Linked DNA regions of Paracoccus pantotrophus. The protein of the gene in region 1 interacts with the protein of each later gene in a pairwise test. Links are inferred from orthologs where the notes say so. Each region holds a gene or a part of one and is shown on either strand. Other genes may lie near its edges. The genes, in order: ESD82_RS00355 and dnaA.

What was found.
Region 2: the proteins of ESD82_RS00355 (region 1) and dnaA interact in binary tests that used the Escherichia coli proteins (3 or more experiments, as listed by UniProt). The link is inferred for Paracoccus pantotrophus from one-to-one orthologs.

What each region holds. Positions count from the first base shown.
Region 1 is NZ_CP044423.1:64,568-75,651, reverse strand. What follows is about bases 4,240-7,068. They hold ESD82_RS00355 (replicative DNA helicase), read left to right. Parts: upstream 4,240-4,818; coding sequence 4,819-6,318; downstream 6,319-7,068. Other genes in these bases: ESD82_RS00345 (multidrug effflux MFS transporter), read left to right, coding at 6,741-7,068; ESD82_RS00350 (DMT family protein), read left to right, coding at 6,315-6,677; ESD82_RS00360 (orotate phosphoribosyltransferase), read left to right, coding at 4,240-4,579. Also shown: ESD82_RS00380 (flagellar motor switch protein FliG), read left to right, coding at 1-458; ESD82_RS21660 (hypothetical protein), read left to right, coding at 939-1,082; gap (type I glyceraldehyde-3-phosphate dehydrogenase), read left to right, coding at 1,323-2,324; ESD82_RS00370 (hypothetical protein), read right to left, coding at 2,425-2,739; pyrC (dihydroorotase), read left to right, coding at 2,868-3,911; more of ESD82_RS00360, read left to right, coding at 3,908-4,239; more of ESD82_RS00345, read left to right, coding at 7,069-7,949; ESD82_RS00340 (helix-turn-helix domain-containing protein), read left to right, coding at 8,008-9,402; ESD82_RS00335 (M23 family metallopeptidase), read left to right, coding at 9,830-11,084. UniProt on the Escherichia coli protein: The main replicative DNA helicase, it participates in initiation and elongation during chromosome replication. Travels ahead of the DNA replisome, separating dsDNA into templates for DNA synthesis.
Region 2 is NZ_CP044423.1:1,421,173-1,425,661, reverse strand. What follows is about bases 1-2,867. They hold dnaA (chromosomal replication initiator protein DnaA), read right to left. Parts: upstream 2,173-2,867; coding sequence 829-2,172; downstream 1-828. Other genes in these bases: rpsT (30S ribosomal protein S20), read right to left, coding at 2,683-2,867; dnaN (DNA polymerase III subunit beta), read right to left, coding at 1-737. In the rest of the region: more of rpsT, read right to left, coding at 2,868-2,952; ESD82_RS06865 (enoyl-CoA hydratase), read right to left, coding at 3,105-3,881; mutM (bifunctional DNA-formamidopyrimidine glycosylase/DNA-(apurinic or apyrimidinic site) lyase), read right to left, coding at 4,002-4,489. UniProt on the Escherichia coli protein: Plays an essential in the initiation and regulation of chromosomal replication. Binds in an ATP-dependent fashion to the origin of replication (oriC) to initiate formation of the DNA replication initiation complex once per cell cycle.

The DNA.
Region 1 (11,084 bases):
CCGGCGAAAAGGTCGGCGCGATCCTGAACTTCTCGCCCTCCAGCATGCGCGACAGCGTCCTGGCCGGGCTCGAGGACGATGATGCCGCCTTTGCCGGCGAGGTGCGCAAGACCATCTTCACCTGGGCGCATATCCCGCGCCGCATCGACCGGCGCGACATCGCCCGCATCCTGCGCGAGGTGGACAATCCCGTGCTGCTCAAGGCGCTGGCCGGCGCCCGCGGCCCGGCGCGCGAGACCGTGGATTTCCTGCTCGGCGGCATTTCCTCGCGCCTGGCCGAATCGATGCGCGAAGAGATCGAGGCGCTCGGCAAGGTCTCGGCCCGCGATGCCGAGGAGGCGATGGACCAGGTCGTGGTCACGATCCGCCGCATGGAGGCGGCGGGCGACCTGTTCCTGATCGCCCAGGAGACCGAGGAGGAGGGAGAGGAGGAAGAACCGCAAGCCCCGCCCGGCTGATGGGCGCCGGCACCCGCGATCCGGCAGGCCGTGGCAAGGCCGCCGCCACGCGCCGCGGCCTCGCCGACCACCCGACGCGGCCCCGGGCCGCCACGCGCCGCACGGGTCGCCCCGCACGGCATCGTACCGCATCGGCTTCGCGCAGCAGCAGGCCGCCCGGCGCGGCATCCGGTCCGGGTCACCCGGCACGGCATCCAGGCAGGCCGGGCGCGCCGCCTGCCGGCACATGGCAGACGGCAACCGGGACCGCATGGCAACCGGGCCCGTGGCACGCGACGGCCGGGCCGTCCGGCACATCGCGTCAAGGCCGCCCGGCGCTGGTGCCCTCGCCGATCGCGGCACCGCGTCCGGCGGCCAGCCGCAAAGGCTTGCCCGGCCCCGGCCTCTGCCCTAGCAGGGGGCGGGAGCGGCGCATCGCGCCAGGGGACGGCGGGCCAGGGGACGGCGGGCCAGGAAAACGGCAAGGACGGGACGGATGGCATGACAAATCGGATCGCGCTGGTGCTGGGGCTTCTGATCCTGGGCCTTTTCGCCGCGGATGCGCTGGTGCTGCATTGGAACCTGCCGCTGTTCCTGGGCAAGGAATTCGCCGGCCTGATCGAATATCTCAGCTTCTGGCGCTGAGGCGCCCGGCGCGGCGATTCGCCGCTCTGCAGCATCGGCCCTCGCGGCAGGCGGCCCGCCCCGCCGGCGCCAGACATCCGCGCCGCCGGCCGGACGCCGCGGCAGCGACCATATGTCGCAACAATGCCCCGGCATGGCCCTTTCGGCCCGGTTTCCGCCCCTTCCGCTCGCAGGCATTTGCATTTCCCCGGCGATGCGGGCTATTTGCAGCGCGAACATCATCAGCGGCGGAGGAAACCTATGGCTGTCAAGGTAGCGATCAACGGCTTTGGCCGGATCGGTCGGAACGTGCTGCGCGCGATCATCGAATCGGGGCGCAATGATATCGAGGTCGTGGCGATCAACGACCTGGGCCCGGTCGAAACCAATGCGCATCTGCTGCGCTACGACTCGGTCCATGGCCGCTTCCCCGCCGAGGTCAAGGTCTCGGGCGATTCGATCGACGTCGGCCGCGGCCCGATCAAGGTCACCGCGATCCGCAACCCGGCCGAACTGCCCTGGGGCGACATCGACGTCATCATGGAATGCACCGGCATCTTCGCCTCCAAGGAAAAGGTGCAGCCGCACCTGTCGACCGGCGCCAAGCGGGTGCTGATCTCGGCCCCCGGCGACAATGCCGACAAGACCATCGTCTTCGGGGTGAACCACGACACGCTGACCAAGGACGACATCGTCGTCTCGAACGCCAGCTGCACCACCAACTGCCTGTCGCCGGTGGCCAAGGTGCTGAATGACAGCATCGGCATCGCCCGCGGCTTCATGACCACGATCCACAGCTATACCGGCGACCAGCCGACGCTGGACACCATGCACAAGGATCTCTACCGCGCCCGCGCCGCGGCGCTGTCGATGATCCCGACCTCGACCGGCGCGGCCAAGGCCGTGGGCCTGGTGCTGCCCGAACTCAAGGGCCGCCTGGACGGCGTGGCGATCCGCGTGCCGACGCCCAACGTTTCGGTCGTGGACCTGGTCTTCGAAGCCGCCCGCGACACCTCGGTCGAGGAAATCAACCAGGCCATCCGCGCCGCCGCCGACGGCCCGCTGAAAGGCATCCTGGGCTATACCGACGAGCCGCTGGTCTCCTCGGACTTCAACCACGACAGCCACAGCTCGGTCTTCCACATGGACCAGACCAAGGTGATGGAGGGCAAGCTGTGCCGCATCCTGACCTGGTATGACAACGAATGGGGCTTCTCGAACCGCATGTCCGACACCGCGGTCGCCATGGGCAAGCTGATCTGAACCCGCATCTGAACCCGCAAGGGCTCGATCCGAAAACCGAAACGCGCCCTCGCCGGGGCGCGTTCTTCCTTTCCGGCGGGCCGGCCTGGCCGGTCGCCCGTCAGTCCTTGCCCGAAAGGCGCCGCACATTGGCGCGGGTGCGCTTGCGATAGGGCCGCAGCGCCGCCGCCATCACCCGGTCAGCCCGCTCGCCCCGCCCGGCGGCGCGCAGCGCGGCATGCAGCGCCTCGGAGGCGGCATCGGCCTTCTCGACCACCATGCGCTGCGGCTCGGCCGCGTCCTGGCGCAACAGCCCCATCATCCCCGCCGTCCGCAGGGCGATGACCATCTGCGATTCCCAGGCCATGCGCGCCATCTGCTGCCACAGCAGCAGCGGCGCCTGCATCGCCGCATAATTCATCTTGCCGAAACCCATCACGAATTCCCTTTAAGCGAACAACAGGCGGGCAAGGCTGCGCCCATGGCGACGAAATGCCAAGAGCCCCGGTGGACGGGATCTTTGCCCTATGGCCTTGCTGCCGCACCCGGTATAGAGGGAAAATCATGACCAAATCCGTGACGCTCCGACGCCCCGACGACTGGCACCTGCATCTGCGCGATGGCGCCATGCTGCAGGCAGTGGCTTCATTTTCCGGCCATTTCGGCCGGGCGATCATCATGCCGAACCTGGTGCCGCCGGTGGTGACCGGGGCGCAGGCCGCGGCCTATCGCGACCGCATCCGCGCCGCCCTGGCCCCGGAAATGACGTTGCGTCCCTTGATGACGCTCTACCTGACCGAAACCAGCGATCCGGCCGATGTGCTGGCCGCCCATGCGCAGGGAATCATCTCGGCGGTCAAGCTCTACCCGGCCGGGGCGACCACCAATTCGGCCTCGGGCGTGCGCGATTTCGACAAGGTGCGCGGCGTGCTCGAGGCCATGGCCCAGGCCGGCATCCCGCTCTGCGTCCATGGCGAGGTCACCGATCCGGCGGTGGACATCTTCGACCGCGAGGCCGTGTTCATCGACCGCGTCCTGGACCCGATCCGCCGCGCCACCCCCGGCCTGCGGGTGGTGATGGAACATGTCACCACCTCGGACGGGGTGGATTACGTCGCGGCGAACGAGGATATCGGCGCCACCATCACCACGCATCACCTGGTCATCAACCGCAACCACATCCTGGCGGGCGGCATCCGGCCGCATTACTACTGCCTGCCGGTCGCCAAGCGCGAAACCCACCGGCTGGCGCTGCGCCGCGCCGCGACCTCGGGGGACGCGCGTTTCTTCCTGGGCACCGATTCGGCGCCGCACCCGGACCGCGCCAAGGAATCGGCCTGCGGCTGCGCCGGCTGCTTCACCGCGCCGAACACCATGTCGATCCTCGCGCAGGTCTTCGAGGAGGAGGATGCGCTCGACCGGCTGGAAGGCTTCGCCTCGCTCCACGGCGCCGGCTTCTACGGCATGGCGCCGAACCAGGACCGCATCCGCCTGGTGAAGCGCGACACGCCTGCCGCATATCCGACCCATATCCCGGCCGGCGACGAGACCGTCACCGTCTTCGACCCCGGCTTCCCGCTCTACTGGCACCTCGAGGATCCCGCATGACCCTGCCCTTTCCCCCGCGCGAGGAAATCGCCCGGCTGACCGCCCGCATGCTGCTGGAGATCAAGGCGGTGCATTTCAACGCCGCCGAGCCCTATACCTATGCCTCGGGGCTGAAGGGGCCGACCTATATCGACTGCCGCAAGCTGATCAGCTTTCCGCGCATCCGCGCGACGCTGATGGATTTCCTGGCGGCGACGGTGCTGCGCGAGGCGGGCTTCGCCGCCTTCGACAACGTCGCCGGCGGCGAGACGGCGGGCATCCCCTTCGCCGCCTGGGTGGCCGAGCGGCTGGAACTGCCGATGACCTATGTGCGCAAGAAGCCCAAGGGCTACGGCCGCAACGCCCGCATCGAGGGCGCCATGACCGAGGGCCAGCGCGTGCTGCTGGTCGAGGATCTGACCACCGACGGCGGCTCGAAGCTGAGCTTCGTCGACGCGATCCGCGAGACCGGCGCCACCTGCGGCCATACGGCGGTCATCTTCTATTACGGCATCTTCCCGGAAACCACGCAGCGCCTGGCCGACCATGGCGTCCGGCTGCACCATCTCTGCACCTGGTGGGACGTGCTGGCCGAGGCCAAGGCGCAGGGCTTCTACGACCAGGCAACGCTCGCCGAGGTCGAAAGCTTCCTGACCGATCCCCGCGCCTGGCAGGCCGCGCATCCCTGATCCGGCGCCAGACGCGCAACCACGGCGCCTCTCGGCACGGCCGCATGGGTATTTGATGAACGAAGAAGACGGGCGCGGCGCTCCATTCTTCTCTGTTGCCCAAATACCCATGCCGCCCTGGCCACCGGCGCGAGGGGCGGCATTCCGTCCACAGCTTATCCACAGCATATCCCGATGGACCGCGGGGCGCATAAGGTGGATAACGGCTCCCAGCCGAGTCGAAGGTCGGAGACCATGGGATGAGCGAGTTGCGCGCCGTCGAAATCAGGAAGCCCGGCGAGATCGCCGAGGCCGCCGCCGCCCAGGCGGTGCCCTTCTCGATCGAGGCCGAGCAGCAATTGCTGGGCGCGCTGCTGACCAATAACGAGGTCTACGACCACGTCTCGCGCATCATCCAGGCCGGGCATTTCTACGACCCGGTCCACCGCCGCATCTACGAGATCTGCGCCGAGCGCATCGCCAGGAACGCCCTGGCGAGCCCGGTCACGATCAAGGCCTTCATGGAGCATGACGCCGGCCTGAAGGAACTGGGCGGCCCGGCCTATCTGGCGCGGCTGGCCGGGGCGGCGATCTCGTCCCATGCCGCGCGCGATTATGCGCAGATGATCCGCGAATTCGCCCTGCGCCGCGAGCTGATCGGGCTGGGGCAGGACATCGCCGCGCGTGCCGCCACCGTCACGGTCAGCGATTCCGCCGAGGAGCAGATCAAGGAGGCCGAGCAGGTTCTCTACAAGCTGGGCGAGCAGGGCGTGGCCGAGCGCGGCTTCCAGAGCTTCCTGGCCGCCGTCACCGGGGCGCTGAACGCCGCCAATGCCGCCTTCAGCCGCGGCGGCGGGCTGTCGGGCATCTCGACCGGGCTGGTCGACCTGGACGGCAAGATGGGCGGGCTGAACCGCTCGGACCTGATCATCCTGGCCGGGCGGCCCTCGATGGGCAAGACCTCGCTGGCCACCAACATCGCCTTCAACGTCGCCAAGGCGCATCGCCTGGGCGAGCTGCCCGACGGCACGCATGGCACGGTGGCGGGCGGCGTCGTCGGCTTCTTCAGCCTCGAGATGTCGGCCGAGCAGCTGGCCGCGCGCATCCTCTCGGAGGCCGCCGAGGTGCCCAGCGAGGCGATCCGCCGCGGCGACATGACCGAGGACGAGTTCCGCCGCTTCGTCAAGGCCGCCCACGACCTGCAGAACTGCCCGCTTTACATCGACGACACGCCCGCCCTGCCGATCAACCAGCTGGCGGCGCGGGCCCGCAAGCTCAAGCGCACCATGGGGCTGGACCTGCTGATCGTGGACTATCTGCAGCTGCTGCGCGCCGCCTCGGCCAAGGACAGCCGCGTGAACGAAGTCAGCGAGATCACCCAGGGCCTCAAGGCCGTCGCCAAGGAGCTGGACATCCCGGTCATCGCGCTCTCGCAGCTGTCGCGCCAGGTCGAGAGCCGCGAGGACAAGCGCCCGCAGCTGTCCGACCTGCGCGAATCCGGCTCGATCGAGCAGGATGCCGACATCGTCATGTTCGTCTTCCGCGAGGAATATTACCGCGAGCGCGAAAAGCCCGCCGACCACGACCTCGACAAGATGGCCACCTGGCAGCAGGTCATGGAATCCTGCCACGGCAAGGCCGAGGTCATCATCGGCAAGCAGCGCCACGGCCCGATCGGCACGGTCGAGCTGTCCTTCGAGGGCCGCTTCACCCGCTTCGGCAACCTGGAAAAGCATCGCAGCTGGGATCGCGCTGAATGAACCTGCCGGTGCCCTTCGTCACCATCGGCCTGCTGATCCTGTCGAACCTGTTCATGACCGTCGCCTGGTACGGGCATCTGAAATTCAAGGCCGCGCCGCTTCTGCTGGTGATCCTGGTCAGCTGGGGCATCGCCTTCTTCGAATATGTGCTGCAGGTGCCGGCGAACCGCAGCGGCTACGGCCATTTCAACGCCGCGCAGCTCAAGACCATCCAGGAGGTGATCAGCCTGTCGGTCTTCGTGCTGTTCTCCTGGGCCTGGCTGGGCGAGCGGCTGACCTGGAACGTGGCGGCGGGCTTTGCCTGCATCTGCCTGGGCGCCTTCCTGATCTTCCACGATTTCGGCAGTTCTGCGCATTGACGCGAAACAGAGCCCTGTAAACAGGCGATTGCCTTTGCCCGCCGACCGGGCAAAGGTGCGGGCATGAGCAGCGCGACCCCCTCCCTTCCCCGCCGGCCAAGCATTCTGACCCTGGTTTCGATCTCGGCCGCCGGGGCGCTTTCCATGAACATCTTCCTGCCCTCGCTGCCGGCCATGGCGCGGGATTTCGGCGTGGAATACGGCTTCATGCAGCTTTCCGTCTCGGCCTTCCTGGGGGTCAGCGCGGTGCTGCAACTGCTTTGCGGCCCGATCAGCGACCGCTATGGCCGCCGGCCGGTGGTGCTGGGCTCGTTTGCGATCTTCCTGCTGGCGACCGTGGGGGCGCTGCTGGCCAGGGATGCCGCCTGGTTCATGGTCTTCCGCCTGATCCAGGCCGTCGCCACCACCGGCTTCGTCATCAGCCGCGCCGTGGTGCGCGACATCGTGCCGGCCGAGCAGGCGGCCAGCATGATCGGCTATGTCACCATGGGCATGTCGCTGGTGCCGATGATCGCGCCGACGCTGGGGGGCGTGCTGGACGAGACCCTGGGCTGGCGCGCCAGCTTCGTCGCCATGGGCCTGACCGGGCTGGCGGTCATGGCGCTTTGCGCCTTCGACCTGCCCGAGACGGCGCGCGGTGGCGGCGTGCCGCTGCGCCGGCAGGTCGCGACCTATCCGGTTCTGGCCCGCTCGCAGCGGTTCTGGGGCTATGCGCTGGCGGCGACGCTCAGCGCCGGGTCGTTCTATGCCTATCTGGGCGGCGCGCCCTTCGTCGGCCAGGTGGTGCTGCACCTGTCGCCGGCCGAGGTCGGCTATTGGTTCGCCGGCCCCTCGATCGGCTATGCGCTGGGGAATTACCTTTCGGCGCGGTTCTCGACCCGCATCGGCATGAACCGGATGATCCTGTCGGGGGCGCTGATCTGCTCGGTCTTCCTGGCGCTGGCGCTGGCGGTGGACCTGATGGGCGGGCTGACGCCGCTGGTCTTCTTCGGCGCGGTCGGGCTGATGGGGCTGGGCAACGGCATGGTGCTGCCCAATGCCAATGCCGGGATGATGAGCGTGCGCCCCGAACTCGCCGGCACCGCCAGCGGGCTGGGCGGCGCCATGGCGGTGGCGGGCGGCGCCGGGCTGGCGGCGCTGGCCGGCGCGCTCTTGCACGACGAATCGGGGGCGGCGCCGCTTCTGGTCATCATGGCCGGGTCGGCCCTGGCCTCGATCGGCTTCATCCTCTGGGTCATGATCCGCGAAAGGCAGGTCATCGCCGGCCGCTAGATCCCCCTTGCGGCAACGCCTTTGCAAAGCGTATGGCTGCTTTGCAAAGAGGACTCGCATGGCCACACAAAAGATCTATGCCGGCGTCGCCCTGCGCGAGACGCGGGCCCGCGCCGGCCTGACCCAGCGCGCCTTTGCCGACCGGCTGGGCGTGTCGCTGCCCTATCTGTCGCAAATGGAGAACAACCATCGCCCGGTCTCGGCCGGGGTGCTGCTGAAGCTGGCCTCCGAGTTCTCGGTGGACCTGGGTGCCATGGCGGTCGGCGATGCCGAGCGCATGGTGATGGACATGGCCGAGGCGCTGGCCGATCCGCTGTTCGACAGCGCGCCGCCCCGCGCCGACCTGCGGCTGGCCGCGACCAATGCGCCGGCGCTGGCGCGCGCCTTCCTGGACCTTTATCGCGCCCATCGCGAGGGGCAGGAACGGCTGGCCGCGCTGGACGAGGCGCTGGGGGCCGGGGCGCAGAACGCCACCCCCTCGCCCTGGGAGGAGGTGCGCGACTTCTTCCACTATTGCGACAACTATATCGACGCGGTGGACCACGCCGCCGAGCATTTCGCCCGCATCCGCCCCGAGTTGCGCCCGCTGGACCGCGCCATCGCCGCCCTGGCCGAGCGCGGCATCGAGGTGGTGATGGCCGAGCTGGGCAGCGGCCCGGTCTATCTGCGCGACGGCAAGCGCATCACCCTGAACGCCGCCGCCGAGCCCGCCACGCAAGCCTTCCAGCTCTTGCACCTGCTGGCACTGGAGACGCGCGGCGACCTCCTGGAGGCGACGCTGGAACTGGCGCGGTTCCGCAGCGCCTCGGCCCGCGACATCGCCCGGCTGGGGCTGGCGAATTACTTCGCCGGCGCGGCGATGATGCCCTATGCCCGCTTCCTGGCCACCGCGCGGGCCGAACGGCACGATCTGGAGCGGCTGGCGCATCTGTTCCACGCCTCTCTGGAGCAGGTGGCGCATCGGCTCTCGACCCTGCAGCGCGGCGGCGACCGCGGCGTGCCGTTCTTTTTCGTCCGCGTCGACCAGGCCGGCACCATCACCAAGCGCCATTCCGCCACGCGCATGCAATTCGCCCGCTTCGGCGGCGCCTGTCCCTTGTGGAACGTGCACCAGGCCTTCGAGACCCCCGGCCGCTTCCTGCGCCAGCTGGCCGAGACCCCGGACGGCAAGCGTTACCTGCTGCTGGCGCGGGACGTGTCCAAGCCCGCCGGCGCCTTCGGCGCGCCGGTGCGCCGCTTTGCCATCGGCCTGGGCTGCGAAATCAGCCATGCCCGCGACGTGGTCTATGCCGACGGGCTGGACATCGGCAATCCGCAGCTGTTCGAGCCGATCGGCGTGTCCTGCCGGATCTGCCCGCGGCCGAACTGCCACCAGCGTTCGGTGCCGCCGGTGGACCGCCATATCCGCATCCCGGCGGATCGCCCCGGCCCGCTGCCCTATGAGATCGCCTGAAACCGCCGCAAACGCCGCCGCAAGCCGCGCGGTTCCGCCGCCCCGGGGGCGAATCCCGCGCGCCATCGCCCGATCTGCCCCTGGGCCGGACCGGCCTGCCTAATTCATGGGCAGAAATCCTGGCCGGCCGCCGCAAGCCCCCGCCGCCACGCGGGATGCGGATCGAACCGACCAGTGCATCAAATTATCTTCAAACTTTCACATATTGATTGGACTGGTTCAGTCTTGCAATCCACGGTTGTATCAAAAGGGGCCTTTGCTCCGGCACAGATCCACCCGCCTGGCGGGGGCGATCGGCATCAATCCGCCCAAGCGGCACATAAACCCTCCGCCCCTGTTGCGCTTTGATCACAGGTCGGATTTATCCGTGCGCAGCCATGACCGCCTTTGCCCGGCAGGTCGGCCGAAACAACATGGACCTGGGACATTGCGGATCACCCACAGCCTGAATTCGGTGCTTGAGCGCTGGCTGCCAGAACAGCGCCTATTCCTGAAGTCGGACAAGACCACCCGCTTTCTGCGGCTGCGTCCGGCCACGCAGCTTCTTGCCCTGGGCGGCCTCGCGCTGGTCTTCGGCTGGACGATCATCGCCAGCTCGATCCTGGTCATCGACGCGATCGGCGCCGGCTCGGTGCGCCAGCAGGCCCGGCTGACGCAAGGCGCGCTGGAAGCGCGGCTGACCGATCTGTCCGCCGAACGCGACCGCCGCGCCGCCGAGGCGGTGGCGGCGCAGAACCGCTTCGCCGTGGCGCTGGACCAGGTCTCGCACATGCAGTCTCTGCTTTTGGAAACCGAGGCGCAGCGCCGCGAGCTGGAAACCGGCCTGGGCGCGGTGCAGGCCGAGCTGCACGGCGCGGTCAAGGCCCGCCAGCAGGCCGAGGCGCTGGCCGCGCCCGAAGGCGCTGCCGGCCCCGCCCGCACCGCCGAATTGCAGGCCGCGCTGGACATCCTGGCGGGCGAGTTGAAACAGGCCGCCGGCCAGCGCATCGAGGCGGTGCAGCAGGCCGAGGACGCCCGCCGCCTGGCCGAGGCCGTCACGCTGGAGCGCGACCAGATCATCGCCCGCAACGACGCCATCCTGTCGCAGCTGGAAGACGCCGTGACCGTCTCGGTCAAGCCGCTGGACGACATGTTCCGCAGCGTCGGCATGAACCCGGACGAGATCCTGCGCACCGTGCGCCGCGGCTATGTCGGCCAGGGCGGCCCGCTGAACCCGGTCGGCTATTCCTCCAGCGGCAATGCCGAGATCAGCCAGGGCGAGGCCAAGGCCAGCGAGATCCTGATCACCCTGGACCAGATGAACAGCTATCGCATCGCGGTCGAGAAGATGCCGCTGGCCATGCCAGTGAAATCGGCCTTCCGCTATACCTCGCCCTTCGGCCGCCGCTGGGGCCGCGCGCATGAGGGCATCGACATGGCCGCCCCGGTCGGCACGCCGATCTATGCCACGGCCGAGGGCACGGTGATCTTCGCCGGCTGGCAACGCGGCTATGGCAACCTGATCAAGATCCGGCACGAGCTGGGCACCGAAACCCGCTATGGCCACCTGTCCAAGATTCGCGTGAAGGTGGGCCAAAAGGTATCGCGCGGCAGCCAGATCGGTGATATGGGCAATACCGGCAGATCGACCGGCCCGCATCTTCACTATGAAGTCCGCGTGAACGGCCGTGCCGTGAATCCCA
Region 2 (4,489 bases), 1.4 Mb from region 1 along the record:
GTGCCGTCGATCACCTTCGAGGTCAGCGTGATGGTGGGCGTGGCGAAGCGCACCTTGGTCTCGCTGACCGAGACGGCGATCTCGGCCTCGTCGTCGTCCAGCAGCTTGCGCAGCTCGGCCACGGTCTTGCGCGGCACGATCACCCCCGGCATGTCCTCGGCGCCCATGGGCAGCGGCGCGTCGATCCGGGCCAGCCGGTGGCCGTCGGTCGCGACGCAGCGCAGGCTGGGCCCGTCCTCGGCCTGCGCGACATGCATGTAGACGCCGTTCAGGTAATAGCGGGTCTCCTCGTTCGAGATGGCGAATTTCGACTTGTCGAACAGCCGGCGCAGAACCGCCGCGGGGGCCGAGAAATTCGCGCTGTATTCCGACGAGGACATGACCGGGAAATCCTCGCGCGGCAGCGTCGCCAGGCTGAAGTTCGACCGTCCCGCCTGCACCGAAAGCCGTCCCGAGGCGGCATCCAGGCTAAGCTGCACCAGCGCGCCGTCCGGCAGCTTGCGGGCGATGTCGTTGAGCATCCCGGCCGAGACGGTGGTGGCGCCGGGCCGCTCGACCTGCGCCGCGGCGCGGTCCACGATCTCGGTATCCAGGTCGGTGGCGCGGAAGCTGACGCCTTCGGGCGTGGCTTCGATCAGCACATTGGCCAGGATCGGAATGGTGTTGCGGCGTTCGACGACGGACTGGGCCTGGGAAACGGCCTTCACCAGATCGGCACGTTCGATCGAAAATTTCATGGTCAACCCTTATGTCGTTCTGGCCTCTCCCGCACCCGGCGACGCGGGGCGCCAATGTGGCACAATCCCGCGCAAGGTCAAGCGGATGCGTTCACGCCTCCAGCAGGCGGCGCAGCAGGTCGATATCCTCGGCCAGGCTGCGGTCGGCGCTGCGCAGCTCCTCGATCTTCTTCACGCCATGCATGATGGTGGTATGGTCGCGCCCGCCGAAGCGGCGCCCGATCTCGGGCAGGCTGCGCGAGGTCATCTGCTTGGACAGGTACATGGCGATCTGCCGCGGCCGGGCAACGGTGCGCACCCGCTTGGGCCCGATCATGTCGGCCAGGCGGATGTTGTAATGCTCGGCAACCTTGCGCTGGATCTCCTCGATCGAGACCTTGCGGTCGTTGGCGCGCAGAATGTCGGCCAGGCATTCCTGGGTCATGTCCAGCGTGATCTCGCGCCCCATCAGGCTGGCAAAGGCGAAAAGCCGCTGCAGCGCGCCCTCCAGTACCCGGACGTTCGAGGTGATGCGATGGGCCAGGAATTCCAGCACGCCCGGCGCGATCTGCAAGCCGGGATACTGGGCGCGGAAACTGTCGGTCTTGCTTTGCAGGATGCCCAGGCGCAGCTCGTAATCGGTCGGGTGCAGATCCACGACCAGGCCGCATTGCAGGCGCGACTTGATGCGCTCCTCCATGTCCTTGATCTCGCCCGGCGCGCGGTCGGCCGAGATGACGATCTGCTTGCCCTGGTCCACCAGGGTGTTGAAGGTGTGGAAGAATTCCTCCTGCGTGGAATCCTTGCCGGCGATGAACTGCACGTCGTCGACCATCAGCACCGAAACGGTGCGGAACAGTTCCTTGAAATCCATCACCGTGCGGTCGCGCAGCGCCTGGACAAAGCGATACATGAACTGCTCGGCCGACAGGTAAAGCACCCGCGCCTCGGGCTGGCGGATCTGGATCTCGCGGGCGATGGCATGCATCAGGTGGGTCTTGCCCAGGCCGACGCCGCCGTAAAGGAAAAGCGGGTTGAAGGTGACGGGACCGCCCTCGGCCACGCGGCGGGCGGCGGCATGGGCCAGCTCGTTGGGCTTGCCGACGACGAAGTTCTCGAAGGTGAAGCGGCTGTCGAGCGGCGCGGCCAGCTCCTCCTCGCCGGCGGGACGGGGGGCGGGGCACTTGACGGCGGGGGCCGCAACCTGGCGGGCGGTCTGGCTGCGGGTCTCGAAGCTCAGGCGCTGCACGGGGCCGCCCATGCGGTCCAGAACCTTCAGGATGTCGTCGCTGTAATGGCGCGAGACCCAGTCGGACAGGAAACGGGTCGGGCAGGCGATGGTGGCGGTGCCGTCCTCGACGCCGGTCAGGCGCAGGGGCTCGATCCAGGTCGAGAAACTGTCGGCTCCGACGATCTTCTGAAGTTCTTCACGCGCCTGCCCCCAAAGTCTGTCCATCTCGCCCAGTTCCGTCTCTTGTCCCCACATGCCGCCGGCATTTTCCGGCGTGAGGCGATTCGGACGTCACGGCCTGAACGCAATACGTTTCGGCAACAAGAAGACCCCGCCGCCAAGGCGACGCATGGGCCATCTTGCGGCCGAAACTTGCAGACACGCGGCACAGGCCGGTGGCAGCCGGCTTGCGCTTCATCGGTAGCGGATCTTGTCCGATCCTGCTGCCACCCTGCCTGTCGGCGGCACGGCCGACGGTTCAGGGCATGTCCCCCAGGCGCGACGGTGAATCGCAGGGAACAAGCTAGCAAGAACCCCGCCCGGCCAGCAACCGATCTTCGCGCTTGACAGTCACTTTGCCTGATCGAATCTCGCAACGTGACGGCAAGATGACGCCCTTGCGGAAATTGCTGTAAAACCGGGAAAAAACCACGGTTTCCTTATGCGGAAGGGCGCGCCTGGATAGAGCGCGCCCCTGGCGTATTCCACCGATAGTTGCGAAAATGCCGCAGCGGCTCAGGCGGTGCCCAGGGCCTTAACGCGGGCCGCGAGGCGCGACATCTTGCGCGCGGCGGTATTCTTGTGGATGACGCCCTTGGTCACGCCGCGCATCAGTTCGGGCTGGGCGTTCTTCAGCGCCTCGCGGGCGATTTCGGCATTGCCGCCGGCGATGGCTTCCTCGACCTTGCGCAGGAAGGTGCGGATGCGCGAGCGGCGGGCCTTGTTGACGGCGGTGCGGCGCTCGATCTGGCGGGCGCGTTTCTTCGACTGGGGCGTATTGGCCATGGGTGCGGTCCTATCTGTTCTTCATGTCTCGGTCGCGCAAAGCCCATGGCGCCGTCCGCGAAAACGGACGGTCATGATTCTTGCCTTAAGCGGGCCCACGCGCATGTAGCCCGGCCCTATACAGCGGACCGGCCTTGATGCCAAGCGCCAAATCAGCGGTCGCGGAACTGCGGCTCGCGCTTTTCCAAAAAGGCGGCCATGCCCTCCTTCTGGTCCTCGGTCGCGAACAGCGCCTGGAAGCTGCGGCGCTCGAACAGGATGCCCTCGCGCAGCGTGGTCTCATAGGCGCGGTTCACCGCCTCCTTGGCGGCCATGACGGCGATCTGGCCCTTCTCGGCGATCTTGCGGGCCGCGGCCAGCGCCTCGGGGATCAGCTTCGCGGCCGGCACGACGCGGCTGACCAGCCCGGAACGCTCGGCCTCGGCCGCATCCATGAACCGGCCGGTCAAATGCATCTCCATCGCCTTGGACTTGCCGACGAAACGGGTCAGCCGCTGGGTGCCGCCGATGCCGGCGATGACGCCCAGGTTGATCTCCGGCTGGCCGAACTTGGCATTGTCTGCGCAGAGGATGAAGTCGCAGGCCATGGCCAGTTCGCACCCGCCCCCCAGCGCATAGCCCGACACGGCGGCGATGATCGGCTTGCGCGTGGCGGTGATGCGGTCGATCTCGGCGCCGAACAGGTCGTCGGTATAGACGTCGACAAAGCTCTTGCCGGCCATTTCCTTGATGTCGGCCCCGGCGGCAAAGGCTTTCTCGCTGCCGGTCAGGACGATGCAGCGCACCTTCTCGTTCCGGTCTGCCTCGGCCAGCGCATCGCCCAACTCGCCCAGAAGCTGCGCGTTCAGGGCATTCAGCGCCTCGGGCCGGTTCAGCCGGATCAGCGCCACATAATCGTCGATCTCGACGGTGAGGGTCTGGTAAGCCATCGACTCTTCGCCTTTCGCAAGCAAGTTGACCGCGACTCGTAACAAAAGCGCGAGGCCAAGGCCAGCGCCGCTTCTTTCTTGCCCAAATATCCCCGCCGGAGGCAGCGGCCGAAGGCCGCTTCACTGCTGGCAGAGCGGGCAGAAAAAGCTCGACCGGCCCGATTGCACGATGCGCTGCACCACGCCGGCGCAGCCCGGTGCCGGGCAGGGGGCGCCCTCGCGGCCATAGACGCGGAAGGCGTGCTGGAAATAGCCCAGCTCGCCCGTCGCCTGCCGGTGGTCGCGCAAGGATGACCCCCCGGCGGCGATCGCCTCCTCCAGCACGGCGCGGATATGGCCGACCAGCGCCGCCGTCTCGGGTGCCGAGACCGTCCCGGCCAGGCGGCGCGGGTCGATGCCGGCGCGATAGAGCGCCTCGGAGACGTAGATATTGCCCAGCCCGGCCACGATCCGCTGATCGAGCAGCGCCGCCTTGATGGGCATGCGCCGCCCGGCCAGGGCGGCCGCCAGCGCCTCGGGGGTAAAGGCGTCCGACAGCGGCTCGGGCCCCAGATGCGCCAGCAGCGGATGGGTCGCGCCCGGCGCCACCAGGTCGACCATGCCGAATC